Caldivirga maquilingensis IC-167: one gene and its partners. The main gene of each other region encodes a partner of the protein of the gene in region 2 in a complex. Links are inferred from orthologs where the notes say so. Each region holds a gene or a part of one and is shown on either strand. Other genes may lie near its edges.

Evidence for each region.
Region 1: CMAQ_RS02565 (region 2) and CMAQ_RS05645 share a complex: the UniProt entries of both Methanocaldococcus jannaschii proteins name them as parts of the 30S ribosomal subunit. The link is inferred for Caldivirga maquilingensis IC-167 from one-to-one orthologs.
Region 3: CMAQ_RS02565 (region 2) and rpsJ share a complex: the UniProt entries of both Methanocaldococcus jannaschii proteins name them as parts of the 30S ribosomal subunit. The link is inferred for Caldivirga maquilingensis IC-167 from one-to-one orthologs.
Region 4: CMAQ_RS02565 (region 2) and CMAQ_RS04635 share a complex: the UniProt entries of both Methanocaldococcus jannaschii proteins name them as parts of the 30S ribosomal subunit. The link is inferred for Caldivirga maquilingensis IC-167 from one-to-one orthologs.
Region 5: CMAQ_RS02565 (region 2) and CMAQ_RS03590 share a complex: the UniProt entries of both Methanocaldococcus jannaschii proteins name them as parts of the 30S ribosomal subunit. The link is inferred for Caldivirga maquilingensis IC-167 from one-to-one orthologs.

The regions. Positions count from the first base shown.
Region 1 is NC_009954.1:1,159,494-1,165,417, reverse strand. What follows is about bases 1,391-4,268. They hold CMAQ_RS05645 (30S ribosomal protein S4), read left to right. Parts: upstream 1,391-2,495; coding sequence 2,496-3,041; downstream 3,042-4,268. Other genes in these bases: CMAQ_RS05640 (Ig-like domain repeat protein), read left to right, coding at 3,090-4,268; CMAQ_RS05650 (carbon-nitrogen hydrolase family protein), read right to left, coding at 1,461-2,315. Also shown: CMAQ_RS05660 (L-fucose isomerase-like protein), read left to right, coding at 1-1,003; CMAQ_RS05655 (hypothetical protein), read left to right, coding at 1,165-1,371; more of CMAQ_RS05640, read left to right, coding at 4,269-5,621; CMAQ_RS05635 (hypothetical protein), read left to right, coding at 5,699-5,924. UniProt on the Methanocaldococcus jannaschii protein: One of the primary rRNA binding proteins, it binds directly to 16S rRNA where it nucleates assembly of the body of the 30S subunit. With S5 and S12 plays an important role in translational accuracy.
Region 2 is NC_009954.1:536,512-542,469, reverse strand. The notes cover bases 2,107-5,018. They hold CMAQ_RS02565 (30S ribosomal protein S13), read left to right. Parts: upstream 2,107-3,274; coding sequence 3,275-3,763; downstream 3,764-5,018. Other genes in these bases: CMAQ_RS02555 (polyprenyl synthetase family protein), read left to right, coding at 4,725-5,018; CMAQ_RS02560 (carbon-nitrogen hydrolase family protein), read left to right, coding at 3,811-4,650; CMAQ_RS10340 (signal peptidase I), read left to right, coding at 2,753-3,235; CMAQ_RS02575 (MFS transporter), read left to right, coding at 2,107-2,718. In the rest of the region: CMAQ_RS02585 (ABC transporter permease), read left to right, coding at 1-505; CMAQ_RS02580 (ABC transporter ATP-binding protein), read left to right, coding at 506-1,543; more of CMAQ_RS02575, read left to right, coding at 1,579-2,106; more of CMAQ_RS02555, read left to right, coding at 5,019-5,624; ppdK (pyruvate, phosphate dikinase), read right to left, coding at 5,646-5,958. UniProt on the Methanocaldococcus jannaschii protein: Located at the top of the head of the 30S subunit, it contacts several helices of the 16S rRNA.
Region 3 is NC_009954.1:113,239-119,093, reverse strand. The notes cover bases 1,971-4,779. They hold rpsJ (30S ribosomal protein S10), read left to right. Parts: upstream 1,971-3,123; coding sequence 3,124-3,435; downstream 3,436-4,779. Other genes in these bases: CMAQ_RS00490 (DEAD/DEAH box helicase), read right to left, coding at 3,929-4,779; CMAQ_RS00495 (ATP cone domain-containing protein), read right to left, coding at 3,465-3,746; CMAQ_RS00505 (class I SAM-dependent methyltransferase), read right to left, coding at 2,038-2,826. In the rest of the region: CMAQ_RS00525 (hypothetical protein), read left to right, coding at 333-614; CMAQ_RS00520 (hypothetical protein), read left to right, coding at 921-1,199; CMAQ_RS00515 (aspartyl protease family protein), read left to right, coding at 1,200-1,673; more of CMAQ_RS00490, read right to left, coding at 4,780-5,855. UniProt on the Methanocaldococcus jannaschii protein: Involved in the binding of tRNA to the ribosomes.
Region 4 is NC_009954.1:948,000-953,977, reverse strand. The notes cover bases 1,519-4,450. They hold CMAQ_RS04635 (30S ribosomal protein S3), read left to right. Parts: upstream 1,519-2,595; coding sequence 2,596-3,306; downstream 3,307-4,450. Other genes in these bases: CMAQ_RS04625 (hypothetical protein), read right to left, coding at 4,299-4,450; CMAQ_RS04630 (Gfo/Idh/MocA family protein), read left to right, coding at 3,350-4,243; CMAQ_RS04640 (hypothetical protein), read right to left, coding at 1,519-2,423. In the rest of the region: CMAQ_RS04650 (AAA family ATPase), read right to left, coding at 1-46; CMAQ_RS04645 (hypothetical protein), read right to left, coding at 206-1,312; more of CMAQ_RS04640, read right to left, coding at 1,305-1,518; more of CMAQ_RS04625, read right to left, coding at 4,451-4,520; CMAQ_RS04620 (hypothetical protein), read left to right, coding at 4,759-5,097; CMAQ_RS10685 (hypothetical protein), read left to right, coding at 5,392-5,706; CMAQ_RS04615 (RuvB-like helicase), read right to left, coding at 5,818-5,978. UniProt on the Methanocaldococcus jannaschii protein: Binds the lower part of the 30S subunit head.
Region 5 is NC_009954.1:739,137-745,089, reverse strand. What follows is about bases 1,849-4,755. They hold CMAQ_RS03590 (30S ribosomal protein S5), read right to left. Parts: upstream 3,658-4,755; coding sequence 3,040-3,657; downstream 1,849-3,039. Other genes in these bases: CMAQ_RS03580 (KEOPS complex kinase/ATPase Bud32), read right to left, coding at 4,284-4,755; CMAQ_RS03585 (hypothetical protein), read left to right, coding at 3,765-4,289; CMAQ_RS03595 (sugar phosphate isomerase/epimerase family protein), read left to right, coding at 1,907-3,022. Also shown: CMAQ_RS03605 (aldehyde ferredoxin oxidoreductase family protein), read left to right, coding at 1-342; CMAQ_RS03600 (rhamnulokinase), read left to right, coding at 351-1,847; more of CMAQ_RS03580, read right to left, coding at 4,756-4,943; CMAQ_RS03575 (uL15 family ribosomal protein), read left to right, coding at 4,995-5,438; tpiA (triose-phosphate isomerase), read left to right, coding at 5,493-5,953. UniProt on the Methanocaldococcus jannaschii protein: With S4 and S12 plays an important role in translational accuracy.

The DNA of each region.
Region 1 (5,924 bases), 620 kb from region 2 along the record:
TTTACCAGTTTTCGGTATCGTGTTAAGGGACCTATTTAACTTAAGTCCACTGGATAAGTACGTGAGGATGCTTGAGACCATAGGTAGGTTAAGGGATTCTAGGATTATTGCCTTGATTGGGCCTGATGAATTGAATTTAATGCACCTAGAGTACCCGTTAAGCATAGATCTCTATAGTTTACCGTCTTACCTTCAATCAATATTCGGTGTTAAGGTGGATTTAATTAACATTAGGGACTTCAACGAGAAGTACTACAGTAGAGTTACTGATGATGAGGCTAAGCCTATTGCGGAGAGGTGGTTCAACAATGCTGAGAAGGTTATTGAACACACTATAAGTGACTTAATTAAACCTGCTAAGCTTTACCTGGCTCTTAGGAGGCTTATTGAAGATTATAAGGCAGATGCAGTGACAATTGATGATATAGTGCTCTATAATAGTGGCTTCCTAGATACTTGGCCATGCTTACCATTCATGGAGCTTACACTTAGGGATAGGGTTGTATCAGTATGTGAAGGAGACTTGATTTCAGGAACATTAATGCTGCTGATGAAGTTTTACGCTAATGTCCCAGGCTTCATAAATGATCCAGCACCAGATATGGGTAAAGGCGAGATTGTTTACTTCCACTGCTACGCACCAGTAAACGCTAGGGGCTTTGATTCAAGTGACTTAAGCCCATACATAATAACACCAGCACATGGAGGTGGTAAGAAGCTTTCAATACACGTTAAGCTACCTGTGAATGAAACCGTGACCGTGATTGGCTTAAGCCCAGAGGAGAGGTTATTAGCCATACATACGGCTAAGGCAATTAATAATGAATACCATTTAAAGGCATGCGCCACGAAGCTGGTGGCTAAGACTAATGTAGAGGCATTGGCGAGGAATTGGGTTTGGAGAGCTGGGTGGCATAGGGTAGTGTTTTACGGTGACTGGAGGGAGGACTTAAAGGTAATGGCAAGGCTACTTGGATTAAGGATCCTTGAGGAGGATGCATAATCAGTAAGATAATTAACGTGAATTCAAAAGACTCATTAATACCTGTGGAATTAATCACCTATATTGATCACTGAATCCCCTATATTAACTATGAGTTAAGTTTTCTGAAAGGAGAAAGTTTTATAAAACCTAGGGTGGGAGAGTAACTCGAGGTGAGTAAAATGAACATTCCAAGAAGAAGTTTCACATTAGGTTTAACTAAAGGAATCATGAGGAATAGAATCACCAATGTTAAGGTTAACAACACATATATAGACTATGAGCAAGATAATAGGAAACCCAGTAATGAAGTATTCGTGATTTACGGCGGCTTAACATTCACCACATTCACCTACGATACCGCCTCAAGAACATACAGGGTTAATTAATCAAGATCACGCTAAAACTAGCTTATGCTATGATTAAGCCAAGTGAATGAGGGCTTAAGCACTTTGTGGTTGTAGATTTAATGAAGTGGCTAAGGCATGAAGTAGCCTCTGCTCCATAGGAATTCAGCATACTTAGTACCTTTAACCTGTCTTGGTGATGCATTAATGTTGACTCTTATTAAATCCTCAGCATCATAACCCTCCTTACCTCTAGCCAATACTACTCCTCCAGGTCCCACTGCTAATGATGAGCCTATTAGCCTCCAGCTCCTCCAAGGCCCCTTACTCATTTCGCCAACACTGCTTACACCAATCATGGCTATGTCATATAATCTAGCCATTGTGGTATATGAGACTACCCAATGTTTACCATAGGGTCCATTTAAGTAACCTTCCCTACTTAAATCATACGTGGATGGTACCGCCCAACCTGATGGTGAAAGTATCATAACCGCCCCCATTCTAGCCATTGAGTGCGCTAGAACTAGGTTACTAGGTGCGTTATCTATGCATATGTTGACACCAATCCTACCGTACTCAGTCTCCACAACCCCAACCCTATCACCAACCTCATATATTGACTGCTCATCAGGAAGAAGATTAATTTTCCTATACTTCCAAAGCAAATCACCTTTAGGTGATAAGAACACTGCGGCATCATAAATCCTCCCACCATACCTCTCAGTTAAACCAGCCGCAACATAGATGCCGCTTTCTCTCGCAGCATCCGCTAATGCATCACTATATGGGCCGGGTATTGGTTTAGCTAACTCCACTGCATCAGGGTTAAGCCAACCAACATCCAGTGTTTCAGGTAAGACAACAATACTGCAACCCATTGATGCGGAGCGTTTAATGGCTTCAATAGCCCTACTTAAATTACCCTCAACATCACTGAAATTAACCTTAATCTGACCCATGCATACTGCCACTTCATTACTCATAACTCGTATACCCAATTCTTAGGTTAATTAATTTCACTATGAAGTAAAATACCCACCTAAAGTGGTATCCGTGGTGGGCCCTATTTTTAGATTAAGCAGTATGAACTTTAAGTTATTATAATTACCCCGGTGAATTAATGATGGGAAATATTTATATACCATATACTCACGTTGAGCGTAATGGGGGATCCTAAGAGGCCGAAGAAGAAGTATGTTGAGGGGAAGCCGAAGAGGCTATGGAATAGTGACTTATTGATGAGTGAGCTTAGGCTTATTGGTGAGTATGGTTTGAGGAATAAGAAGGAGCTTTGGTTAGCCAGAGCATTATTGAGGAGCATTAAGCATAGGGCTAGGGAGATACTTTCAGCACCAATGGAGATTAGGGGGGAGGCTGAGAAGAGGCTTAAGGATAGGTTATTTAGAATGGGGTTAATAAGCGATATTAATATACCATTGGATTCAGTACTAGCACTGGATGTAACAGCAGTACTTGAACGCAGGCTTCAAACACTAGTGTATAGGAAGGGTATGGCTAGGTCAATTCATGAGGCCAGGCAATTAATAGTGCACGGTCACATATCAATAAATGGTGTTAGAGTCAGGTCGCCTGGTTACCTTGTCCCAAGGAACCTTGAGGATGGCATAGGCTTCGCACCAACGTCACGCATAGTTAAGGCTAAGGTAACTCAACAGGTTAATCAGGGAGGGCAAGCGGTTAATCAATGAGGTTTGAATAATGCTTAATAAGGATACCCTTAACCCAATTCATTGAATATGAGGAAACTATTACTAATATTAGTGCTTGCAATGGCTTCACTGGCTATTGTAGCTAATCCGCAGCTTAACCCGCCCGGTGGCTTAACTAATGCAACCCACATAACCAACTACACTAAGCCCGTGCTCAACATTACTCTTAGTGTTAATTTAATCAGCTTAACGTATGAGAATTGGGTTAAGTACCCGGTTAATAACGTGGTGTCAACCCCCTTAAACTACTTCACCCTGCTAATTAACGCATCAATAATTAATTCCACTGAACCCATTAATGAGAGTACAATGCTAAGTATTAGGATTGGCAACGTATACTCATACTCAACTCTACTCAACCTCACTGCGGGTTCCTATCAATTAGTTAATGTACCAGTCTACTCACTACCATATGGTAACTACTCCATTAACGTTACCTTAAGTGTAATGAACTTCACAACAAGCAGATTCTATAACCTAATAATGTATAAACCAACAATAGTTAACGCATACTTGACTCAATGCGGCTTAACCACGTCACCCAGTAATAACTCTGAGGTAATTATACCTTACTCATCACCGATACTAAACCTTATACTTTACTCAGCTGAACCTGTTAAATTAAACCTGGTTAGTAATATGGGTGGTGTTTACTCATCTTATAACGTTACCATTAATGGTAAGTACGTGTTCCGGGAACCGTTAACATTCATGAATGGTACGGTTTCAGCTCAATTAGCATTCAATGGGCAGGCTTACTCCACGTATATGTTTCAGGTTAATTCAGTGAGACCATGGTACTCCATTAACGTTACCTATGGTTCAGCATCCTTAAGGGTTACTAACGGTTCAAGTATCCCCGTGGTAACTGGTCATAGCGTGAACTTCTATAGTTCATACTTAAGTAACTTAACCATGGAAACCATGATTAATAATCAAGTTACCGGTAATAGCTTCCTCATAGTTGACACTGGATCTTATAATGCTCAAGTAGTATTCATGTACGGTAGTTGCACTGTTGGGTTGGTTAAATTCAGCATAAATGCGTATGAACCGGTACCATTGATTACATCACCTAACTCAACGGTGCCGCTTGGTGTTAATTCTAGGATCGTTTTTAATGTTAATGTACCAGCCCCAATAGTTAATGAGAAGGTGTACATCTCCCCATTATCACCCCAGTTCCCAGTAAGCATTACTGGTAGCCCAGTGGCCCTGAGGGGTAATGGAGGATTTGAAGTTGGTTTACTGGCGCTTCAACCCGGCCCAATGCCTTTAAACGTATCTCTAATCATGGTTGATTACGGGGGATACTCATACTACTACAGCACCATAATTCTACTTAACGTACTCAAGCCAACCATGAGTATTACACCTGAGTTACTTAACATAACTTACGGGGAATTAGCCAGTATGCTAGTTAACTTAACAGCTGAGGGATACGGTATAGTTAATCAAACCCTTCAATACCAAGTAACCTTAAATGGGGTTAACGTTGCATTAGGCTCAATAACCACGAATTCAAGTGGTTACGCCTCATTAACATTTAAGCCTAATGATACTGGTGTTTACGTAGTGTACGTAACATACTCCCCATCGCAATCATTCTCAATAACTAGCCAAGCTAAGGTAATTGTTGCACCGGCTAAGGTCAATATAAGTTACTTAGTTAACTCAACCATAGTGTACGGGGATTCATTAACAGTAATGGTTAACTTAAATCCAGGAATCACAGCCTCAGTTTACCTATACTTAAATAAATCATTCATAGGTTACATTAATGTAATCAATGGTACAGGTTACACGCATGTGAAACCTAATGAGGCAGGTTACTTTAACTTAACAATATACTACCCAGGTTCCCGTAATTACTTACCATCAGTGGCTGAGGCATCACTAATGGTGTTGAAGGCTCCCTGCACAATTAGAATGAGTATTAATGGATCATTCATAGTGGGGAGTGAACTCTCAATAAGTGGTAATGTAACTGCACCAATTAGTCAAATACCAATCTACGTAAATAAGTCATTAATCATAGCCTATGTAACTAACGGTAAGTTTCAAGAATCATATAAACCACCTTACCCAGGATTATACAATATTACCGTATACTGGCCCGGTAACAATAATTACCTATCATGTGGCCTCAATGAGTTTGTGAAGGTAATTAAGGCTAATCCAAGGGTATCAATTAGGGTACTTAATAATGGTACAATAGCCTCAGGCAGCTCAATAATAATGCTCATACTAATTAAGGTTAATAATAATTTACCAACAAGGGCTAATGCATCAATACTGGTTAATTCAAGTGGAAGAGTAAGAAGTATTAATACTGTGGTGAGTAATGAAACGGTATTAAGGATAGTTACTGATAAGGCTGGGCCCTGGATTATTTACGTTAAGTACCTTGGGAATGAGTGGCTTAATGATGCTTACGTAGGCCCCATTGTGGTCTACGTTGTCTCAGGTGTGTTTGGAATCCCATGGTATATTTTCACAATATATGCATTAGCCATCATAATGGGTCTCATAATATCACTACTCATGCGCCATAGTTAACAATGAATAAAGCCTATACCTCTTCATGGCTTTACCATGGGGTATGTTTAATAAATATGCCACTACTTTAGTTAGCTGTGGATTATAAATCAATTCCAGAACATACCTGTCCAATCTTACACTTCGATGCAATGCATCTAATCTTACACATACTTTACCGTAGGGCGAACTTATGTTTATCACTGGGCTTAGACTGTATGGGATTACCAGTTGTTTCAACATCAGTGTTAACAATGAGGAATTGCGATAGGGATTCTGTATATAAATTAATTAGGAGGTTACTTAGAATGAGGAATAAATTGG
Region 2 (5,958 bases):
TTATGGTCTCCTCCACGTCCTCCTATCACCTATGGTTGATGCGTTAATATACGCCTTATCAACAGTGGTGGGTATTAAATTCATTAATACGCTTTGGGGTGCGGTGGCGGCTGTGGCTTTCCTATCATCAACATACTACATTAGGGTTACTGAGGCTGCAGTATCCATGGTTAATCCTGAAATGGAGATAGTTGCCAGGACCCTTGGGGCTAGTCCAAGTAGAGTATTCATATCAATAACGTTACCTAAGGTGTGGAGGGCAATGGCTAATGGCGCCTTATTATCATGGGCCCGTTCAGTATCAGAGGCGGGCGCATTATTCATAGTGGCGTACAGCATATACTTCAACGGTAAGTACATTTACCCAGCCTCAGTCTACATTTATGAGAGTTACGTTGGAATTGGGTTAAGTAATGCAGTCAAGTACTCAGCAGCCCTACTGGTGGTTGTACTAGTGATATTCATAGTCTACAGGGTTATTTTAAACATAAGGAGGGGTGATTAAGTGGGGGTTGCCCTTAAGCTAATTAACGTTGAGTTGATGCTTGGTTCCTTTAAACTGGGCCCAATAACAACATCAATGAATAATGGAACATACAATGTGATTATGGGACCGACGGGTAGTGGTAAATCAACTTTAATTAAAGTGATTGCTGGAGCCTATAGGCCTAATTCAGGTTCAGTGATCATTAATGGGGAGGATGTTACAGGTAAGCCCCCTGAATTAAGGGGGATAGCCTACGTTCCCCAGGGTTACGCCCTCTTCGATCACATGACTGTTTACGAGAATATTGAGTATGGGCTTAAGGTTAGGGGTGTGCCTAGGAGGATTAGGGTTATTGAGGTGCGTAGGATTGCCGAGGATTTAGGTATTCTTAACCTACTTAACAGGAGGGTTAGGGGATTAAGTGGTGGTGAGAGCCAGAAGGTTGCCTTAGCAAGGGCGCTCATAATTAAGCCTAAGGTTCTCCTACTTGATGAACCAATGTCAATGATGGATGTCAGCACCAGGGAGAGCCTAATACCACTCCTAAGAAGTATACCGAGTAAGTTCAACACTGTGGTTGTGCATGTGACTCATGATAGGAATGAGGCCTACGCCCTAGCCGATAAGATACTTGTGCTTAATAATGGACAGTTAATTGAGGAGAATGAACCTGAGGTAATATTCACAAGACCCAGTAGGCTCTTCACAGCTCAATTCGTGGGCTTCAGCAATATAATACCTGCAACAGCAGTTAAGGCTCCTCAAGGCTCAATGGTGCGTGTTGGGAATCACACCCTATACTCAACGGAGAGTGTCGAGGGTAAGGTTTACGTCTGCATTAGGCCTGAGTGGTTTAGGGAGGATAATGGGGATGAGGGTAATGTGATTAAGGGCACAGTGATTGAGGTTGAGAGGACTAGCGTGGGCTTTAGGGTAATGATTAACGCTGATGGAGTACTCTTCACTGCTATTACTCAATCAAAGCCCAGTAAGGGTGATTCCCTTACCCTAACCATACCACCCAACCTGATTCACCTAATACCGGCTGTTGAGTGAATACTGTTTAATAGGGTTAGGCTGGGGTTTTAACAATGAGGAACTGGTTCATAATAATCCAAGGACTATTACCAATGATGCTTATATCAGCCTACCAATACAGCTGGAACCTACTCATAACACCATTAATGAGGAGTCTCAACGTTGATTTACCTGCAATTCAAGTAGCCTACTCATTATTCGTCCTATTCTCCACTATTTCACAGGTACTTGGGGGTTACATTGCTGATAGGAGAGGGCCTAGATTAGTTGGCGTAACCGGTGGTGTATTGGCTGGCTTAGGTATGGTGGCTTCACCACTTGTTAATGGGGTTAATCAATTCTACGCCCTGTGGTCAATGGGGAGCATTGGCGTTGGCTTAATCTACGGTGTATCAATAAACCTGGGGGTTAAGTGGTTTAGTAGGACTAGGGGCTTAGCCACAGGTATAATAAACATGGGCTTTGGACTTGGGGCGACATTCTTCAACCCGTTAATATCGCTATTAATTATTAAGGGTGAGTACAGGTACCCGATGATGCTTATAGGCGCATTAATACTGGCCGTAGTCATACCCTTAATGGCGACGGCCAAGTACCCTCCAAGCCAGGTTAAGGCTATGAGGCTTACTAAAATACCCCCAGGCTTCTGGCTTGTCTTCGCATCATTCTCACTAATGGGTATTCCACTTCAATTACTCTCCTCCAGTCTCTCAATACTGGGTGAGGGTTACGGTTACATTATAGTTGCCACTGCGGCGTCACTACTTCCCCTATTCAGTGGTATTGGTAGGCCAATAATGGGTTCAATATCAGATAAGTTAAGTAGGAGGAAGACTATTCTCGTAACTGGTGTCGCCTTAACGGTCTCAATGCTCACTCTGCTTATTCACTCACCCATAGCTTACATGGCCTCAACAGTAATTACAGGTATTTTCGGGGGTTCGGTGATAACGTTATTCGCATCCCTTGTGGGTGATGAATACGGTACAGTTAACTCAACCTTCCTATTCGGTATACTTTACAATGGTAAATTCGTATCAGCCCTAATAAGTAGTGTAGTATTCGCTGAACTACTGAGGACCATTAATTTAACTAACTCCCTTATAATTGAGGCTTTCCTAACAGCCGTATCAATACTAGTATTCATGGTCTTCACCAGGGTTAAGTCTAGGAGGCAGGTGGCTATTATTTGAAAAACACTTAATAATGCGCCTTCACGGGTCCTGTATGGACTCTAGCAAGGTATTAAATATTGCTGGTTACGTTGCCTTAACAGTAATCTTAATTTACCTAGTGTTGAGCATAGCCGGCATCGTTAAGATACCCTGGGCCACAGTGGGTGGCTTCAGCATGGAACCCACCCTGGAGTCTGGTACATTGGTTGTCCTATGCCCAGTGCCAAGTAATGTTACTGCGCTCCTCGGCCACGTGGTTGTTTATGATCACTACGGTGAGTATATAATACATAGGGTCATTGAGGTTTATCCATCAGCCAACACCTACTACGTGGTTACTAAGGGTGATGCAAACCAAGTTGCTGACCCGTGGGAGACGCCTATTAATCAAGTGTATGGGGTTGTTTGCTTAAGCATGCAGTACGTGGGTTTAATAACCCTGGTTCTTAGGAAGCCCCCCACGTTAATACTGGCTATAGTGGTTATGATTATTCTTTGGCTTGCATTAAATGAGGTTGAGAAGAAGGTTAAATGAAGTGAAAATGCATATAAAGGGAGGTTAGCCTGCTCCCTAATGTCTGAGGCTAGTCAAGGTAGGCAAATAGTGCATATTGGGGATACTGACCTAGATGGCTCTAAGGCCGTTGCCTACGCGTTAGCTAGGATTAAGGGTATTGGGGTATCCACTGCAGTAGCCATATGCAGGAACCTGGGTATTAATCCATTGGTTAAGTTGGGGGAATTGAATGAGGAGATGATTAGGAAAATAGATTGGGCGGTTAGGAACCTCCACCAAGCAGCCCCAGCCTGGTTCGTTAATAGGCCTAAGGATCCTGAAACAGGAAGAAACATACACCTAATAGGAGCTGACTTAATATTAACGGCTAGGAATGATATAGAGAGGGAGAGGCGCATACTATCCTGGAGGGGAATTAGGCACAACCTAGGCCTAAAGGTTAGGGGGCAGAGGACTAGGACAACGGGTAGGCTTGGGCCGGTGGCTGGTGTTCAACGTAGGAGAACGCCCACTGGAGCCGGTGGAGGGGAGGGTGGCCAAGGTTAATCAACCATTGAATAACACTTATTAACTTCCTCATTAAGCCTTCCTCAATGCTGAGAGTACACTTAATTCAGTACGCCAGTAGGCTGGGTGATCCTGAGTATAATATAGATAGGTTAAGGAATTACGCTAAAGCCAACTGCAGGGGTGATGGTAACGACGTCTTAATCACCCCTGAATTATATATCCCAGGCTACATGTCTAGGGACCTCCTCCTCCAGATAGCTGAGCCGCTGGATGGTAAGTCAATAGGTGAGTTAACGGAGATAGCTAGGGAGGGTAAGTGCACCATAATCACTGGTATTGCTGAGAGGGATAAGGACACTGGGGTTGTTTATAATTCAGCAGTGGCTATTGGTGAGAACGGCTTAATGGCACTCTACAGGAAGAGGCACCTACCCAGTTACGGTGTATTTGATGAGTCAAGGTACTTCGGGGTAGGTAGGGGTGATGCACCGGTCTTCTCAATGAATGGAACTAAGGCTGGGTTAGCAATATGTTACGACGCCTTCTACCCAGAGGTATCCAGGTCACTAATGCTTAAGGGTGCTAGGGTTCAAGTATACATAAGTGCGGCCCCGGATATGTCAAGGCCTCACTTTGAGACATTCATTAGGGCTAGGGCCATGGAGAACGTGTCCTTCGTAATCTACGTAAACACCATTGGTCAGTACGATGGTTTAGGCTTCTTCGGGGGAAGCTTCATAGTGGATCCCCTGGGGGAGGTTGTGGCTAAGGCTAAGTACTATGAGGAGGACACTGTGGTTGCTGAAATTGACCCAGGCCTAGTGGATAATTATAGGTCAATAAGACCAATACTGAAGGATTACACCTGGGATGACGTCAGGTATCTGCTTAAGAATTATAGGTCAGGCTATAGGGTGTATTAGTGGTTAAATTAGTTAAAATGATTCGTGGAAAAACTATAAAAATGGTTAACCCACGGTGATTAGTGAAGTTAACTATGGCTTTCATTTTTGAGCTACCTAAGGAAATAAACGACGTGTTGAGCCTTATCATTAATGAGCTTGGTAATCTACTTAATGGAGTCAACATGCCTCCTAACTTAAGGGAATCAGCAATGCATTACATTCATAATAAGGGTAAGATGATTAGGCCACTCCTAACCCTGATAACAACACACACCCTGGGCGGTAACCTAATGGATGCCGTTAACCCAGCTATTGCAGTGGAGCTGGTTCATGTAGCTACCCTGCTTCAAGACGATATAATCGATGGGCACTTAATGAGGAGGGGCTCTGAAACACCCTTCAAGAGGTATGGAACCGAGTACACTATATTAGCCAGTGACTTATTGATTGCTAAGGCAATTGAGTACTCGTTGAAATCCAAGACTAGGAGGATAACAATGGAGTTAACCAGCGCAGCCTTAAGACTAGCCATAGGGCAATCCTATGAACTTGAGTATAAACTGAACGGTAAAGTGGATATGAATATTTACATGAGGATCATTGAGAATAAGACAGCATCCCTAATCTCAGCCGCAATAGTGCTGGGTGGTTACGTGGCTGACGCCGATAGCAACACGATTAATCTACTTAGGTCCCTTGGGGAGAAGCTTGGCGCAGCGTACCAGATAAGGGACGACATAATAGATTACCTCAATTTAGATAAGGATAATCCAAAGGGCTTAAGGAGCGTTGACGTTAACGTAATTGATGCACTTAAAGCGGAGGGCTTCAGTGACCCGCTTAAGGAGGCTTATAGATTATTCATGGGCTACATGAGTGAAGCGAGGGCAATAACGGCATCAATAAGGGGTGGTGAAGTCTTCGCAGGCATTATCGACTTCCTGCAGGATCCCTTAACTAAGCTCATTGAGGGGAATAAGAACCAAGTTTAAGAATAAGAATTCTTTAACGGGTTAGTACTCAGCAACCTTAGGTGCCCTACCAAGTATCTTAAGTGACTCCTGGGCAGTCACAAGCCTAGCTACTGGAACCCTGTATGGTGATGCACTGAAGTAGTCTAATCCCCTACCAACCACCTCAGCCAGTATCCTTATTGAGTCGGCGTCACCACCATGCTCACCGCATATGCCGATTTCTATATTGGGCTTAACGCTTCTAGCTAAGTCAACGGCAATCTTCATTAATTTAGCCACACCGTCACGGTCAATGGTGACGAATGGGTCGTAGGGCAGTATGCCTAGGTTAAGGTACTGGCTCATGAACTTA
Region 3 (5,855 bases), 420 kb from region 2 along the record:
CTAGTATAGGAAGGTCTTAATTGAAGCGAAAGCTCCTGGTATGAGAAGTGATGGTAGAGAGCAGCTTCTAGATTATATGAAGAACTTTGGGTTTAGGCTTGGGCTACTTATAGATATGCCTAGTGAACAATATTATAAGGAATACCCTAATCCCTTCAAGGGAGAATAGGATTTGAATCGTACCTTGATCGTGTATGTATATGTAGCTCAGCATAGCTTCTGTACAACCAAGACCAGAGACTGTACTCACTAAGGTTGGAAACATTGTAAGTAAGTGGGAGGGTAAGCTTATCGAAATAGTTGAGGACTCCTCCAGTAGGGTAGGAGTGTACATGTCACTTTGGGGGAGGAATATGGAGCTCCTATATGGTGAAGAGGTTTTAAGAAGTATTGGGGATTTAATGAAGTTATTTGTTCAGTTAATGATATACGCGATGATTCTGAAGATACTTGGCTACACGGTATTAGAGTCAATGATGGGGGGCGGTAGGTTTACCATTCTATTGAAACTAGTACAGGAAGGTTCTAAAGCTGTTATTGAATTATTCTGGGAGAGGAAGGTACTCATTAGGTTCAATGTGAGTAACCTATCTAAGAGTGATGAGTATGATTAGGCATTCTCACCCGAGGTTGCCAGGGAAGTAAATGAATTCTTTAGGGATGTGGGGAAAGAGTTAGCGGAGGTGAATTAAACGTTGGTATTTACGTTAAGGAGCACCTAGATAGACAATTCGAGCCTTACGAATCATGTAAATTCCATAATCCTACAATGCATTGTCTAGGATTGTGGAGTATTGATTAAGCATTTGCTGGAGCCTGAAACATAAGGAGTCAATTCGAGGACGCACTATGATTACCATGAAATTATAAGGATGTTTTCGAAGAAAAGCTTTTTAAATTGTTTTGAAATTTAAGCGAATATGACTTTTCTCGTTAGCGCATCTGATTGGATGATTAAGGAGTATGAAGCGTTTAAGGCTAAGTTACCTGAGTTATTGGTTAAGTACAGGGATAAGTACGTGGTTATTAAGGATGGTGAGGTGCAGGGTATTTTTGAGAGTATCGAGGAGGCTTATAAGTATGCTCTTGAGAAATACGGCATTAATGGCATGTTCATAATTCAGAAAGTTAAGGAGGAGAGGGCGGAGTATTTCTCGCCAACGCATGCGCTAGGCCTTGATTCTGCTCAAGTGTCGTGAATGCCCATAGTAAGGATTAATTATGCAGCACAGAATACATCGCCTGCTGATGCACTTAGAATGAACGGGCCCGTAATAACCATAGACGTTGAACCAGCAAGTGTTATTTGGAGCTTCGCCCAAAGTAGGGGCATAATCCTTAATGGCGCAAAGACTGTACCCGCATTAATTGATACTGGAGCCTTAATAACTGCTATAGATAGGAGTGTGTTGAATCAACTTGGCTATCCACCGTATGGTACGATTAACCTAGCCACTGCAGGTGGTACGGTTGCTGTACCCATATATTTAGTTAAGCTTGTATTATTCTCGAATGTACCAGATCCGAGGGCTAGAATTATACTCGATAACATGACCATCGCCTCGGTTGACCTGTCAACGCAGCAGTATAAGGCGTTGATTGGCCGTGACATACTACGTAACGTCATCTTAATATATGATGGAGTGACAGGTCAAATAACGGTAACTTACTAAATCACTCATCAATTCAACGTAGGGAGATGCTCCATGCACGTGGCTCCTCGCGTGGAATCAACCTAGGTACTGCATGGGTATTTGCATGCTGAAGGCCATGTTTATGGAACAATCCGCATCACTTCCTCGGAACAATACTCCACGACAAGCCATAGGTCATTGATTCGTAACTAGAATTAAACAAGGAAAACTGAACAAAACTGGCGGGCCCGGTGGGATTTGAACCCACGACCTACGGCTTAGGAGGCCGCCGCTCTAATCCATGCTGAGCTACGGGCCCCCTACTGGGCTTTGCTTGCGTGGGGGTTTATGAATATTTTCCCTCATTAGCTAGTTTACTAATGTTCACGTGATTAATAATACCTTAAGCATAGGCGAATACTGCGAGGAGCCTGCCCCCTGGTTTATATGGTGTTTCACCTATATCTGAGTACGCCTCAATAAGGTTCCAGCCTGCTCTTGAGGCTAATTCCCTTAACTCACTTATTGAATATATTCTTAGTGATAATTGAGTATTAGTGATGAGTTTGAGGGTGTACTTGTCCTTGTCCCTAATGTAGTAGCTCCAATATACTTTAACATTCTTTAATTCTTGATCTAGTTTAAATCTTTGTATGATTAAGTGGTCTCCAATCTCATTAACAATGCTTTTACCGGCATTATTAATGTAATACTCCTTATCAACAGTATCAATTATTAATAATGAACCAGGCCCTGAAACATCGTGTACTTGCCTAAGTATTGAGAGGTCCGTTTCATAATCATAGTAACCTATTACTGTTGTGAACATGAATAAGGTAACGTTAAAGGGGGCGTAATGCCTAATAACACTGCTTAATTCCCTGGCATCTCCCAGTAGGAAAACCACATTATCATTAACCCCCTCCCTGGTGGCTCTCTTAATGGCTTCATTAATGAAGTCTTGTGATATATCTATACCTATTACTTTAAAGCCTAACTTAGCTAGAGGTATAGCCACTCTCCCTACTCCGCTTCCAACATCCAGTATCTTGCAGTTCCTTAACCCCCTTCTACTTAAATAATCACTAAGCTTAACTGCAGTATCCTCACCTTCCCTTAACATTGCTTCACTGCTTAATACCCTTACGTAAAGTTCAGCGTTCCTTATGAAGAATTCCTTAACCCACTCCACTGGTTTAAGCTTGTTTAAGTTTAATTAATTTTATTCCCTATGATGTATTCCTATTACAATTGTTCAAGGTGTCTTAGTTAACTTTACGTGTGTTTAAATTACTTTAACCCCATTATTGCTTCACATTGCTTACGTATTCTCATTAAAGGTAATTAATATAATGCACCTAAAGCTGAGTCGTGAACACAGTTAAATAGTTTAATATTATTGATGAGTTAAAATAGGCTATGCCTCATGTTGTAGGTGTCATGTCTTAGTGTTCAGAAATGTTTTAAAGGGGTTTCCTATCAGTGGCCTGTGCCTAGGATTGTGAGAATTAGGATTTGGGGGACTAACACTGATTCGGTTGATGGATTAGCTAGGGATATTACTGGGATAGCTAAGAAGCTTGGGATTAAAGTTAGGGGACCAATACCATTACCCACTAGGCGGCTTATGGTAACTGTGAGGAGGGCTCCAAGTGGTCAAGGTTACCATACTTATGATCATTGGGAAATGAGGATACATAAGAGGGTTGTGGACATGGATGCTGATGAGAGGGCCCTTAGGCAGTTAATGAGGCTTAGAATACCTGAGGATGTTAAGGTTGAGATTGAGTTAATAGGTTAATTTAAATTTAAATTAAATGCCCTAAACGCCTAGGTCTCAATCTCCTTCTCAGTTGCCCTCCTTTTAACAGCCCTATCGAAAACAATCCAATTCCTATACCACTCCTCATTAGCCTTTCTTAACTCCGTTAGTATGGCCTTTGTTAAATCCTTGGCTGATACTTTATCAACATTAATGAAATTACACTCAATCCGTTTAGCTATTTCCCTAGCCTTATCCAAGGGAGCCCCAGTTTTAAGTATGCTAACAACAATCTTCTCCACTATGAAGGGTTCCTCAGTACCATCTCTTTTAACCACTGTAGTTACCATAATACTGTTAAGCATTATTCGGATATAAATATTTCTCCATAATAGCGTAATAATTGAAGATGCACAACATAATTATTTAAAGTATTCACATATTCTTACAGGAATAGTAAATCATGCCGGTTTTGGACTGAGGATGGCGTTAAGTAACTGTGGGTTAAGACACCCGTAATTTATTAAGGCTATTAATCAGCCCAGAATGCCTTCGTCCTCACATACTCCCTCTCCGCCTCAAGTATGTTTAAGAATAATTCATCATCATTAGTGATATTACTTAGAATCCTCTTAACAGTGGCTGTACCAACACCGTAGGCTGAGAGTGCTATTAAACCCCTGTAGCCATGATCCATTATTACCCTAGCCCTCTCCCTGAGTTCACTAAGGTACTCCTCCTCATCAGTAGTAAGCTGTAACCCCCTCCTGGCTCTTGTTATTAGCTTAATGGCCTTATTAATATCCTCATCCCTGTGCTTCAACATGGTTAGGGTCTTCATGCCGCATTTTGGGCACTTAAGTTCCATATTAATTATGTTACTCACCTTGCCTGTTAAATGCCATCCGCACCTTAAGCATAGGAGGGTTACTTCCTTATTCATGATCCTCTTCTTAACTGAATCAATGATTATGTTCCTGGGTACTTCATCAGTTATAATCGACCTAGTGCCTAAGCCACCCATTACCATTAGGGCTAGTTTAGAGGGCTTCCTAGCTAGGAAGTTTAGCTTAATTACCCCATCCTTAATACCGTTTATGAAGCGTCTCAATGCATCTAAGTCAAGCTTATCCACCTCAATCTCATTAATTACCTCATTATCCAGTACAGACTCATTATAGACTTTAGTTAACCTATCAACATTGACATCAATAGTACCCTTAGGTAATACCCCCATTCTCCTGGCAACGTGAATAAACCTATACCTATAAAGGTTACTATTCTTAATAACATTCCTCAAGGTCTCCTCAACAGTATCAACATCCTCCTGAAGCGCCCTCCTTATAATCTCCGGGTTAATTGGCCTAGGGGTTTTTATAATAACCCTATAGGGATCCCTAACATATGATATTGAGAGGGCAAGCCTGCCAGTTAAGTATCCTGTTAAATAAAGGCCAAGTGCCTCATTACCCTTAGTGCCTAGGCAGGAGTGAATCACTATTAAGTTACTTGAGTACTCGATTAACGTTTCATTAACATCAGGGTACTTACCCCTTAAGTCACTTGATAATTCCCTAACATCCTCAAGGAGTTCATTAATGTTCATTAACTTAATCCTATTGAAGCTGCTTAAGGAACCACCTGCCAGTAATCTCCTCCTCAACCTGCAAACCTCCTGGGCAACCTCATAGGATACTGGTATTTCATCACCAATCCACTCAGGTAACTCACCTTCACCGCTCCTCAATTCATCCAGTGTAATAACCCCCTCATCCTTATCAATGGTTAAAACCCTCCATAATCTACCAGCTAGTACTATTACCTTATTCTGCTCCAGTGTTAATGCGAAGTCTTCATCAAGTTCACCTATGGTTGACTTATCCATGTAGTTAACAGCCTTAAACCTCCTTTCATCAGGTATCATTGACACATTCTGGAGGTAGTAAATCCTCAACCCCCTCCTATTCCTTAAGACACCATCGTAATTACCTATTAGCTTCAATTCCCTTGAGGAGAATTCAATAAGCCTCATTAAGTCACTTAACTGTAGCGAGGAGTAGGGGTGTGCCCTCTTAATGATCCTATACGCATCATTCACCGTAACTGAGCCCCCGTGGTCTAGTATTATGCCTGCTAATTGATGAAGCAGCACATCCATTGCCCCCGCGTGGTATGGGTAATCACCCTCAAGTTCACCCTCAATAGCCCTTCTAGCCAGTACCAGTGACTCAAGGTAATCATCAGGCGTTACAGTGAATACATGGCCCTTAGCAACCCCACCAACCTCATGCCCACTCCTCCCAACCCTCTGAATTAACCTATCACTCTGCTTAGGACTCATGTACTGGATTACTGCCTCAATACTACCTATGTCTATGCCTAATTCAAGACTTGATGTGGATACAACAACCTTAACCTCACCATTCCTAAGCCCCTCCTCCACGGTCTCCCTCCTCTCC
Region 4 (5,978 bases), 410 kb from region 2 along the record:
CATCAATTATGCTCCCCGCCTTCTCAAACGCCGTCTTTAAATCCACGTGCTAGAGCTTTAAGGCATATTAATAAAGGTATTTTCATGTGGCAGTATTTAAACTACTATAGGGGTCTGATTCCTATTCTTAAGCATGATTCATGGAAGCCATGATGCATGGGTAAAGAAATAACACGTCTCTTACCTAATAATCATGAATATTACATTACTGCTGAGCCGATGCTTGGCCGTAAATTTGGTAAGTGCTCTTAGTCTGCTCATACTGAGTCATACTGCTTAACACATCATTTAACGCATTAATCCTCCTAGTGATTTCCTCCTCAACGCTGAACCTATCATAGAGTTTATCGGGTGAATACTGGTAGTTGAATAGGCTTGATAATACGTCAATAACCTCATTGTACTCAAAACCACCACTAGCCATCATGTATGATAGGTACGCGATCAGCTTATCCTTACGACCATACTTAATGAAATCCTCAACAGCATCATTAAAGTACTTAAGTTCAGGCACTTGAATAACCTTAACCTCCCTTTTATGAGCCTCATAAACCTCCTCCACTATTTTCTCAATATCCCTAGAGACAGCCACATACGCCCTGTAGCTTATGTAGGCTACAAGAGCCAGGGTTAATAGTATTGATACTGCTAATACGTAGACATTGAGTATCGGGGACTTAGGGATAGCCAACACCATGTAGAACACCCCTAAGCCGAAGAAGGCAGCCACAATACTACCGTAGGAATTCCTAAGGTAAAGTACAGCGTTACCAGCACCTTTACCTGGCTGGGCATTAATTAATGCTGTTGATGATAATACTAGGGCTGCTAAGGATGATGTTAGGAACGGGTACATTAGGGGCCTGTAGGCTAACCCCATTAATGCTGATAATGAGAATAAGGCTATTGAGATTGAGAGTTTCTTAAGGAAGTCACCGATATTAATGCTTGTAAGCGATAGGCTGGAGCCAAGCCTATTAATCATCACTGCGGAGACCAATAGTATTAATGAACTTAAGGCAACCTTAGCCTCATAACTAGGTATCACTAGGAAGAGGCCTAGGGACATTAGTAATGTTAATGTAACGTACGCTGCATCATTAGCCTGCCTCCCCCTGAACCAAGGCCTACCCCTCATGTTTCTTAAGTCGCTAAGCAGCATTAACGCCAGTGAACCAGCTATAGGTATTGAGAAAATGAATAATATATATAAGCCCACTGACGTAAGTAGCATTAACACTGCAGTAATAATAATTAATATTACGTAGTAAACCACGTACCTACTTAATGACCCAGTTGAGGCACTAACCACAGGTAATCACCTTAGGGTCATTATGTGAACTAGATAAATACCTAAGGTAGCTCTCGTAATCCCTCCTACTAACCGTCCTCTTACCATAGTAAACGCTCTCAAAGATTCTAATCATTTTCAATGCATCGGCCTTACTCTTAACTACACCGTCCTCACTCAACTTAACCACGGCCTCCCTGGGGGTTAGGTTACTGGGATTCTTTAAGTTAGCTAATACGTTAAGCTTAAAGAGATTCTCAACATCCCTAGAGTAGTCGGTGAACCTAATGACAAGGCGCTCACTCTCTCCCCCTAATTCCCCAGTAATCTCATAACACCCCTCTGAGGACGCGGTGATCTGGGAACCGTTAATTACCAGTCCTGAACCAGGCTTAACAGTGACGTTACCCACTGCCTCATAGGTTAAGGGTTCATTAATACCCCAGATTAAGGGTAAGTCGGGCGGTATATTAAGCTTAAGTAAATGGCCACCACCCCAACCTCTAAACGCTTCCACTCTCTCATTGCTTAGGAGCTTCACCTCAGTTACCGTGGATGATTCATTAGCCGCCTTAATGATGGGAGCTTGAGGCGCCGTAAGCCTAACCACCCCCTCACCCTCACTTTCCTCAACCCCACCCCTACTGCCTCTGCCCCTCATTGAGGTGATTGCGAGGACTGATGACGCCACCATCACCACTATTAAAATCACTAGAATTACCGCAGTGGGTATTTGAGGCATACTAACCCTCTGTTGTTGAGGGGAACTACCACTACCTGACCCCTGTCCCTTACCCGTACCTGTACCGTTAAATTGACTTGATGATGCTTGATGAGGCAGTGAAATGTTGATTAAGGGGGCTTTACCAGTCATATTGGGTAAGGGTAACTCAATTATAACCATGGGTATGGGTACTGAGGGTAACGTTAAGCTAGGTAACCTAATGCTCGGTGACTTACCATGAGGCACCGTAATGTTGATTACTGGTATACTTATGCCTGGGGCCTTTAACCCACCTCCACCACCCTGGGGACTTGAGGATACTGGTAGTGTCATAATCCTTATTGATGATGTGAGAAGCCATAGGGCAATTAATCCAATCACAAGGGTTGCAACGGCGTCTCTTCTCATATATTTAGAGAACCGAAATCGGTATATTAATCTTTCCCAAATCACAACGCATTCTTAATACAAGAAATTAAGGTTAGAAAGCTCCTTTAACCCTACCCGCGCCTTTACGTTGAGTGTAGGGATTATGCGTTAATTCACAAAGTTTAAAAAAGCTTAGTTACTTCTGGGGGTAATGGCCACTGCACAGCAAAGGAGGTTACCGATGTATAAGAGGATTATTGATGATAATAAGAAGAAGTGGATGATTAAGGAGTACCTTAACATAGCCTTAACCAGGAATAGGTATGTTGATTCAATAATTCAGAGAACAACATTAGGTACAAGGATCGTTATTATTGCGGAGAAGAAGAACAGGATTATAGGTAGGAAGGGGCAGCAGGTTAAGGCTCTTGCAGATATACTTAAATCCAAGTTCAACCTAGATAATGTAGTTATAGATGTGATACAGGAGCCGCATCCTGAGTATAATGCTAGGTTAGTTGCCCTTAGGATAGCTGATGCAATGGCTAAGGGAATCAGGTTCAGGAGGGCTGCCATAATAGCCCTCAGGCAGCTTCAGGAGGCTAATGTTCAGGGTGCTGAAGTAATAATAAGCGGTAAGTTAACCACTGAACGTTCAAGGTTCGAGAAGTACACTACAGGTATAGTAATTAAGGCTGGTCAAGACGCCCTCGAGAAGGTTCAGGAAGCTGTAATACCCGTACTGCTTAAACCAGGTATATTCTCGGTTAGGGTCAGGGTACTACCCCCTGATGCGAAGCTTAGTGATAGGTTTGAGGTTAAGTCACCTGAGGAGGTTCAGGTTAAGCAGATTGAGAATAAGCCCGAGGAGGGCAGTGAGAGTAAGGAGGGTAGTGAATCACCTGGCCAAGCCCAGCAATAATGCTTATAATTACTCATTATTAATCCCTCAACGGTGTTATTAAGTGGGTGTTAAGGTTGCGTTAATTGGAATGGGTAGGATGGGTTCAATCCACCTTAAGGAATTAGTTAGGTTAAGGAATGAGGGGTTAATTGACAGTATTACTGTTATTGATATTGATGATTCAAGGCTCAATGCCGCTAAATCCATGGGGGTTGATGAAACTTTTAAAAGTATTGATGAAGCCTTAACTAAGCATCATGAGGCAATAATAATAGCAACACCAACAACCACTCACTATGACTTATCAATTAAGCTCGTGGGTAAGGCTCACTTAATGGTTGAGAAGCCTGTAACAGTGAAGTTGAGTGAGGCCCTTAACCTACTTAGTGAATCAAGGAAAACCGGCAACATGGTGATTCCTGCAATGGTTGAGAGATTTAATGAGACTGCTGAAGAGGCGTTCAGCATGGTTAAGGAACCAATCGCCTTATCAATGGTTAGGATCGGTACCATGCCGCAGAACCCTGACTCATACATTGGGGTTATGTATGATTTAGCAATCCATGACCTAGACCTAGCATTATTTAGGTTAAGACCCATGAAGGCTATAGTGGTTAAGTCAATGCTTAATAGGGATAACGTAAGCCTACTCCTTAACCTAGATGGGGTCTCAGTGAATATTGAGGCTAAGTGGGTTAAGTCAGGTAAACTACGTGTGCATACGTACGTTGGGTTAAGTACATTCACGGTAGCTGACTTAATGCATGGGTTAATTTACGGTAATGGGGAGGTTAAGAAGGTGAATCAAAGTGAAGAACCTGTTTATCTAGAGGATAGGAATTTCCTTGAGGCGGTTATGGGGAAGACTAAACCCTTCGCGACCTTAACCGACTACATATCATGCCTAAGGATAATTGAGGCCATTCAACAAAATTATAATGCAGTACCATTATAGGGGCCGTTATCTCATACCTAAATATTGTACTGAATCTTCACCAATAATGGGGGGTTTAATCGAACTCATTAATATTGCTTGCACTTACTTCGGCTTGATTCAACTTAACATACTGCTTAGTGTATGGATCATAGTAACCCATTACCCTATGTATGGTATTCACCCTGCATCTAGGGCAGTAAAGATACACGGTGTACCTTAACCCGGATAAATCAAAGCCAACATCCAGCTCCCGCTCCATACCGCATTGAGTACATTTAATAACCCATCTGGTCACTTAATTCACCGGTTAAGTACGGCACTGAGGCTAGTTTAATAAACCAATTGCTTCACCCACATGGTTAACTGCCTGTTCATAGGGGAATATTACACCATGAATAGTAAGGCTGTTCCGGATTTAGCGTTGCATTTAAATATCTCTAATTACTTTTAATTACTTGGTTAATGATGGAAAGGTTGTATAAGCTTAGTGGGTTCGCTAGGATTGTCGGCGCCAGCTGTAGTGGTGACCGCGGTTGAACAAGTTGTTAAAGACCCTTAGAAGGACGATAGTATTGGAAGGATGGATTAACAGCATTGGTGGACAAGCGCTTAGGGAAATTGCTGATGCTTATAAGGCCATGCTTCAGGAAATGCTCGACTACGCATTGAAGTATGGTGCTTCACAAGCAACCCTACATAAAGTCTTCTACCATAAGTTTAGGGAAAGACATCCCTGGTTACCAACGAGAATCATCAAGGTAACACTAACCTACTCTGATTTGCAGGACTGGGAGCTAAGTAATGGACTTATTGAGGTTAGGACTCATAGAGGATGGGTAAAGATACATTATGGAAGCCCTCCAGTGAGTTAAAACTTAAACCAGGTGGTAAGAGGGTTATCGTGTATCTAACGTTTACGAGAGACTTCGAGGTTACATGCAATCAAGGCAGTATTGTTGCAGTTGATGTTAATGAGAACAATGTTACATGGCTGTTTTCAAGGATGGGAAGCTGTGTGAAGTATATAGAGTAGAGACTGGTCTTGAAAGACTCGTCATCTCCCACGCTGAGAGAAGGAAGACATTATCTACAAGACTGCTGGGATAATTGAGGAGGTTGCGGGGAGGAATAATGCTGCAGTAGTTGATAAGGCTGGGGAGAACACGTTGAGGCATAGGATTCATCAATGGAGTGTGGCGAAACTAGTTGAGGCACTTAACAATAAACCGCTACATGTAGTTGAGGTATCGGAAGCGTATTCCTCCTCAAAAGACCCGTTTACAGGTAAACCTATCACTAGTTACACTCCCTCAATGATCCGCATTGCGGTGAGAGGGAGGAAGAGGGTAAGAGTGATTAAAGTTCAACTGAGACTAGTTAAGCTAGGTAATGAAGCAGTCCTAGATAGAGATGTTATTGGGGCAGTAAACATAGGGCTAAGGTACCTATCCTCAAATGGGAGCCCCATGCAGTGCGGGTGAAGCTAGTGAACCCGCACCAAGGGCTAACCCCACTTACGGAACTAGAAGTATTGAAAACCGTTTAAAAAACCATAAGTGAGGAACCGCTTACTGGTAAGGTTGTAAACTATGTTACTTTAGGAATAACTCCTCATGCTGCTTAACGTACTCAACGCTCTCCCTTAGGCTTAGGAAGAGCTTCCTAACGTACTCGACATCATCCTTAGTTACATTACTCCTATTCTGCTCCTTGGCCCTAATCTGGGCTGGGGTCAGTAATTGTATTGCATATC
Region 5 (5,953 bases), 200 kb from region 2 along the record:
ATAAGTATACCACCATTACACCTAGCTGGAATGTATACGCTGGTGACGGGAAGGAAGAAGACTCTGCAGGATCTTTTAACGGCGGGTAAGCGTATTTTCACTTTGAAGAGAATGTTCAATGTCATAAACGGCATAAGTAGGAAGGATGACACTTTACCTGAAAGGTTCCTAAAGGAGCCGTTAGGTGAAGGTGGGGCTAAGGGGCAGGTTGTTGAACTTGAACCCATGCTTAACGAGTACTATAATTACATGGGCTGGGATGAGAATGGTATACCAACTAGGGAGACTCTTAAGGAATTGGGAATACTGCCAATAGTGGAGAGATTCATGAATAATAAGTGAGAGGCAGCATGGATTCAATAGTAATATTAGCTATAGATATAGGTGCAAGTGGGGGTAAGGCTATTGCCGGTGTATTGGATTTAAAGAACCTTAAGTTAACTATAGATGAATTATATAGGTTCCCTAACCAAATGATTAGGGTTAATAACCACCTATACTGGGATATGCTTCAACTATGGGCTGAGGTTAAGAATTCAATTAAAGCCGCCTTAAGGAAGTATAGGGGTAGATTAGCCTCAGTGGGTATTGATACTTGGGGTGTTGACTTCGTACTGCTTGATGACCATGATGAGTTAGTGAGCTTACCCTACGCCTACAGGGATCCTATGACTGAAGGATTAATGAGTGAAGTCTTCAGTAAGGTACCTAAGGAAGTCATATATAGTAGGACTGGTATACAGTTCATGCGCATTAACACCCTTTACCAACTCTACGCCCTAGTTAAGTTTAATTCACCTAAACTGAAGATTGCTAAGGCAATGCTCATGATACCTGACTTACTTAATTACTGGTTAAGCGGCGTTAAGGTTAATGAATACACCAATGCATCAACCACTCAATTACTTGATGCCAAGAGTAAAAGGTGGTGTTTAGACATACTGGAGAAACTCAATATACCTACTGACATTCTTCAGGAAATAGTTAATGCTGGATCCGTTTTAGGCTACTTAAAGAGGGACGTTGTGGAGGAGTTGGGTGAGGACAGTAGGGATGTCAACGTGATAGCGCCTGCAACGCATGATACTGCCTCCGCCATTGCGGCTGGGCCAATGATTAATGAGGATACTGGCTACGTGAGTTCAGGGACTTGGAATCTTGTTGGAGTGGAGTTGAATGAACCCTTAATTAATGAACAAGCCATGTTAAGCAACTTCACTAATGAAGGCGGTGCCTTCGGTACAATTACCTTCTTAAGGAATATGCAGGGCATGTGGATACTGCAGGAGGTTAGGAGAATACTAGTGGATTTAAGTGGAAGGGAGTACTCTTACGATGAGTTAGTTAACCTTGCGGCTGAGGCTGAGGAACCTGAATCCTTCATAGATGTTGATGATTCAAGGTTCTTGGCTCCAATTAATATGATTAATGAGATCCACGGTTACCTTAAGGAAACTAGGCAGAGGGAACCAGGGAGCTTAGGTGAATTAATTAGGCTTATTATAACCAGTATAGCCTTGAAGCATAGGTATATATTTGAGAAAGCGACTAAGATAACTGGTAGGAGACTGAGGGGAATCAACATATTTGGTGGTGGCTCTAGGAACAGTCTCATGAATCAATTAACAGCCAATGTAATGGGGATTCCTGTCTACGCGGGACCTGAAGAATCAACATCAATTGGGAACATTCTAATTCAGGCAGCTGGCATGGGCATTATTAAGTCCATTCAGGAACTTAGATCCATAGTTAGGGATTCATTCAATATTAGGGTCTTTGAACCAAGGGATGAGAAGAAGTATGAGGATTTATACTCAATATTCGTGACTAGACTTAACCTACCCTAACCTGTTTAATGATTAATGATGGCTATAACTTAAAAGTAAACTAATGCTTAATTCAGTTAATGAGCATGAGTATAAGTAGGTTAAAGTCAACCTACTCAGGTTTCATAGAGGGTAAGACTGTTGATCAATTTTTCAGTGAGTATAATGTTAAGTTCGCTGCAGGTACATGGACTGCTGGGGATTTCTCAGATAGATTCAATAGAAGTGGTTACTTCCCGAATCTACCAAGAGGGTTAGTGGATCAGTTAAGGAGGGTGAGGGAGTCTGGGATTGAGGGTGTCGTGCCAATAGATGCTCAATTCCTTGACGATAATCTTAAGGTTAAGGAGGACTTGATAAATGAAGTTAAGGCAACTGCAAGTGAATTAGGCCTTAAGATAGCTGGGTTAGGTATGGATATTTCAGGTTTCCACGTGTTTAAACTAGGTTCATTAACTAACCCTGACCCTAAGGTGAGGGAACTGGCCTTAAGCACCCTTACCCAGAGCCTTGAAATAGCCCGTATGCTTGGCCTGGATTCAGTATCACTTTGGCTTGGTCCAGATGGCTGGGATTACAGTCTTGAGTCTAATTACGGTAAGAAGATTAAGGAACTTTACGAGGGGTTACTTACCCTAGGTAAGGAGGCGCATAGGTTGGGCATTAGGTCTTTTGGACTTGAGGCTAAGCCCAAGGAGCCTAGGGAGGGTAATTTAATCATACCCACATCCCATGTTTCAATAATGCTCGCTAACAGGCTAAATAATGATTTAGGTGTAAAACTGTTTGGAATAACCATAGACTATGGTCATGAATTAATGTACGCCGTTGAACCAGCCTACACAGTCTACTTAGCTAAGGAGCAGGGAGTCTCAGTGGCCACGGTGCATATTAATACAGCTAAGTGGCATAGTAATGATGAGGACAGGGTTGTTGGAACTGGGGACGCATGGCACTTCGTAGACTTCCTATACGCACTACTGGACACTGGTTACTCAGGCTGGTTTACCCTGGATCAATTCACTTATAGGCTTAATCCAGTGGATGGGTTAAGGTTATCTAAGGAATTATTCGCTAACCTGTATAAGAAGGCTCTGGCACTATACTTATCTAGGGATGAGTTTGAGAACATTAGGTCCACGGGTGATCAAGCTAAGATACTTGACTACGTTAAGAGGATAATGTACGGCTTATGAGCGTTGAGTTAATGATACTATATCTTAAATATGTACGTGTTCTTTAATGCATTCCAAGTAGCCATTGCGAAGTTAAGGGTTGTCCTTGTTTCACCAAGGGCTCTTGACCAAACATCCTTAATCCCAGCTAACCTAAGTATGGGCTTAATTGTATCACCTGCAACTAAACCAACACCCTTAGGTGCCGGTATGAGCTCAACAAACACACTGCCGGACCTGCCCCTAACCACGAATGGTACACTATGTGGTTCATCACATGAACAGTACCATGAGCCGCAACCCCTCCTCACTGGGATAATGTTTACCTTAGCCTCCCTTATGGCCTTCTCCATGGCTGGGCCTATTTGCCTAGCCTTACCAACCCCTATACCCACGTACCCATCCTCATTACCTAAGGCTACCGCCACTTGAAATTGACTAACTTCCCCAGCATCTGTCTGTCTTTGCACAATATTTATGCTTAATACCTCGTACTTAAGGTTAGTTAGTAATGCATCAACGATTTCAGGTTCCTGAATTCTTGCATTGGCTATAAATATGTCGTCAATCGACTTTATCTTACCCTCCTTAACAAGCCTACCAATCTCAGTCCTAGGCTTCCACTCCTCAATATTGGCAGCGGGAACTTCAGACATTGCCCAAATAGCCTAGTTACCCTTTTTAAATCTAATGCTACCTGAATGAGTAATGACGGTTTAAGGAATTGGAGTAACATTTATATTGTTTACCTGGATTGTTAACCGTGGGTAATGAGGAGTTAAACGTCAAGGAATTACTTGAACTTAGGAGGAGGATTAGGGAGAGAGTCAATGAGCTTAGGGATGAGTTAAGCATGCTTGAGTCAACACTTAAGGTAATAGATGCATTAATAAGAACTCGATCAATAACCACCGCTGATAAGGTTTCACCCAAGGAGGAATTACACTTAACAGCAGCCAGTGGGGAGGAGGTGGCTAAGTTAACCTATGATGATGACAAGATTGTGATTGAGTTCAGTAAACCAATAACCGAGCAGCCGCCATTAAGGAGGTTCTTCATTGAGAAGGTTCTCAATAGCCTTAAGGGTGAGGATGAGGAGTTGATTAATAATGGTGAGTTAGATGAATCAATGGGGTTTGATTACGAGATTGAGAAGAACAGTGAGGGTCTAATAACCAGGATAATTATTCGGAACTACAGGGAGCAGCGTAGGTTAAGGAGGATAATTGATGCCATTAAGTGGACTGTATCCAAGATAGGGGAGAAACAAGGTTCAGAAACCTCATAGTAACCTTCCCGTATAGTACCTTGCCAGGCTCCTAATTCTCCTAACCCACTTAACCACGGAAGCCGCCTTATCACCTCCTATGACGCTACTGTAGCCGTTAATGAAGTCGTTGAAGAGTTGTTCACTGTACTCACCGTAATTACTCTCAAGGGATCTAAGTAGCACGTTTAAGTCCACAGCAGTCTTCCTGAGGTATTTACTGTCCCAGGTTGGTTTCAATTTCTCACCAAGCCCGAAGTCAATTAAGTACTCATCACTATCATTAACTATCACGTTAGCTGGGGTCGGGTCACCGTGGAGTATACCCCCATTATGCAGTACACCCACTAGCGCCCCCATTCTGCTCATTAATTCCTTAACCAACTTAGAGTAACCATTACTCTTAATAATAGTGTTCAATGTTGGTGAATTCAAGTACTGCATCCTTATCTTAGTCCTAACAACATCAACATCATACACCACCGGGGTTTTAACACCTAAATCCGCAGCATCCATCATTAACCTGGCTTCATTAATGGTTCTCTTAACCCTAATCACCTTATCAAACACAGGATCCCTATAACCCTTAGGTACCCTCTCCTTAACAAGCACTATTAAGCCTAACCAATCCTCCAAGTACAGCAAAGCCTCAGCACCCTTGGCTATTACCTTCATTAAGTTGGGTTGTATTGTTAAAGTTTTAAACCCTCCCCATTAAGGGTGCTTGTGAGACGTAGAGAGAAGAAGTCTAGGAAGCTTAGGGGCTGGAGAACCCACTCATGGGGGAGGGTTGGTCAGCATAGGAGCAGGGGTCAAAGAGGTGGGGGAGGTAAGATTGGTTTACTTAAGCATAAGAAGAGCCTGCTACTTAAGATAACTAATGGTGAACTTTACCCATTAATAGGTAAGCATGGCTTCTATAGGCCGAGTCCTGAGGTTAATGTAATAAATGTAGGTGACTTAAATGGGTTAATTGATTCACTGCAGAGGAGGAATTTAATTAAGATGGAGGGTGATAAGTACATTATTGACTTAACTCAACTGGGGTATGGTAAACTACTTGGTGAAGGTAAGATACAGAAGCCCGTGGTGGTTAAGGTTAGGGCTGCTTCAGCAAAGGCTATTAAGGCTATTAAGGAGGCTGGTGGTGAAGTCTTAATAGTTCAATAGTGTTAATGATTAATATGAGCTAATGCTTATACACCCATTAACCTAGGCTTAATCATGAAGGTTCCAGTACTCATAATAAACATGAAGGCTTACCCAGAGTTACTGGGGGGTGGTGCCGTTAAGCTGGCTCAAGTAGCTGAGAAGGTTGCTAATAACCTGGGTGCATCCATAATAGTTGCACCACCGCACACTTACCTAAGGCAGGTTGCTGAATCCGTAAACATACCCGTTTACGCGCAGTCAGCTGACCCAGTGGATCCAGGGGCTAGGACTGGCCACATACCCTTAGAGTTCATTAAGGACGCTGGGGCTTCAGGTGTGATTATAAATCATAGTGAGCATAGGTTACTGTTAAATGACATAGCCATGCTTGTTAATAAGGCCAAGGCCCTTAACCTTGAGACAGTGGTGTGTTCCCCAGACCCATTATCAAGTGCCGCTGCGGCTGCCCTTGCACCCACGGCAGTTGCCATGGAGCCTCCTGAATTAATAGGCACAGGTAAGTCCGTTAGTAG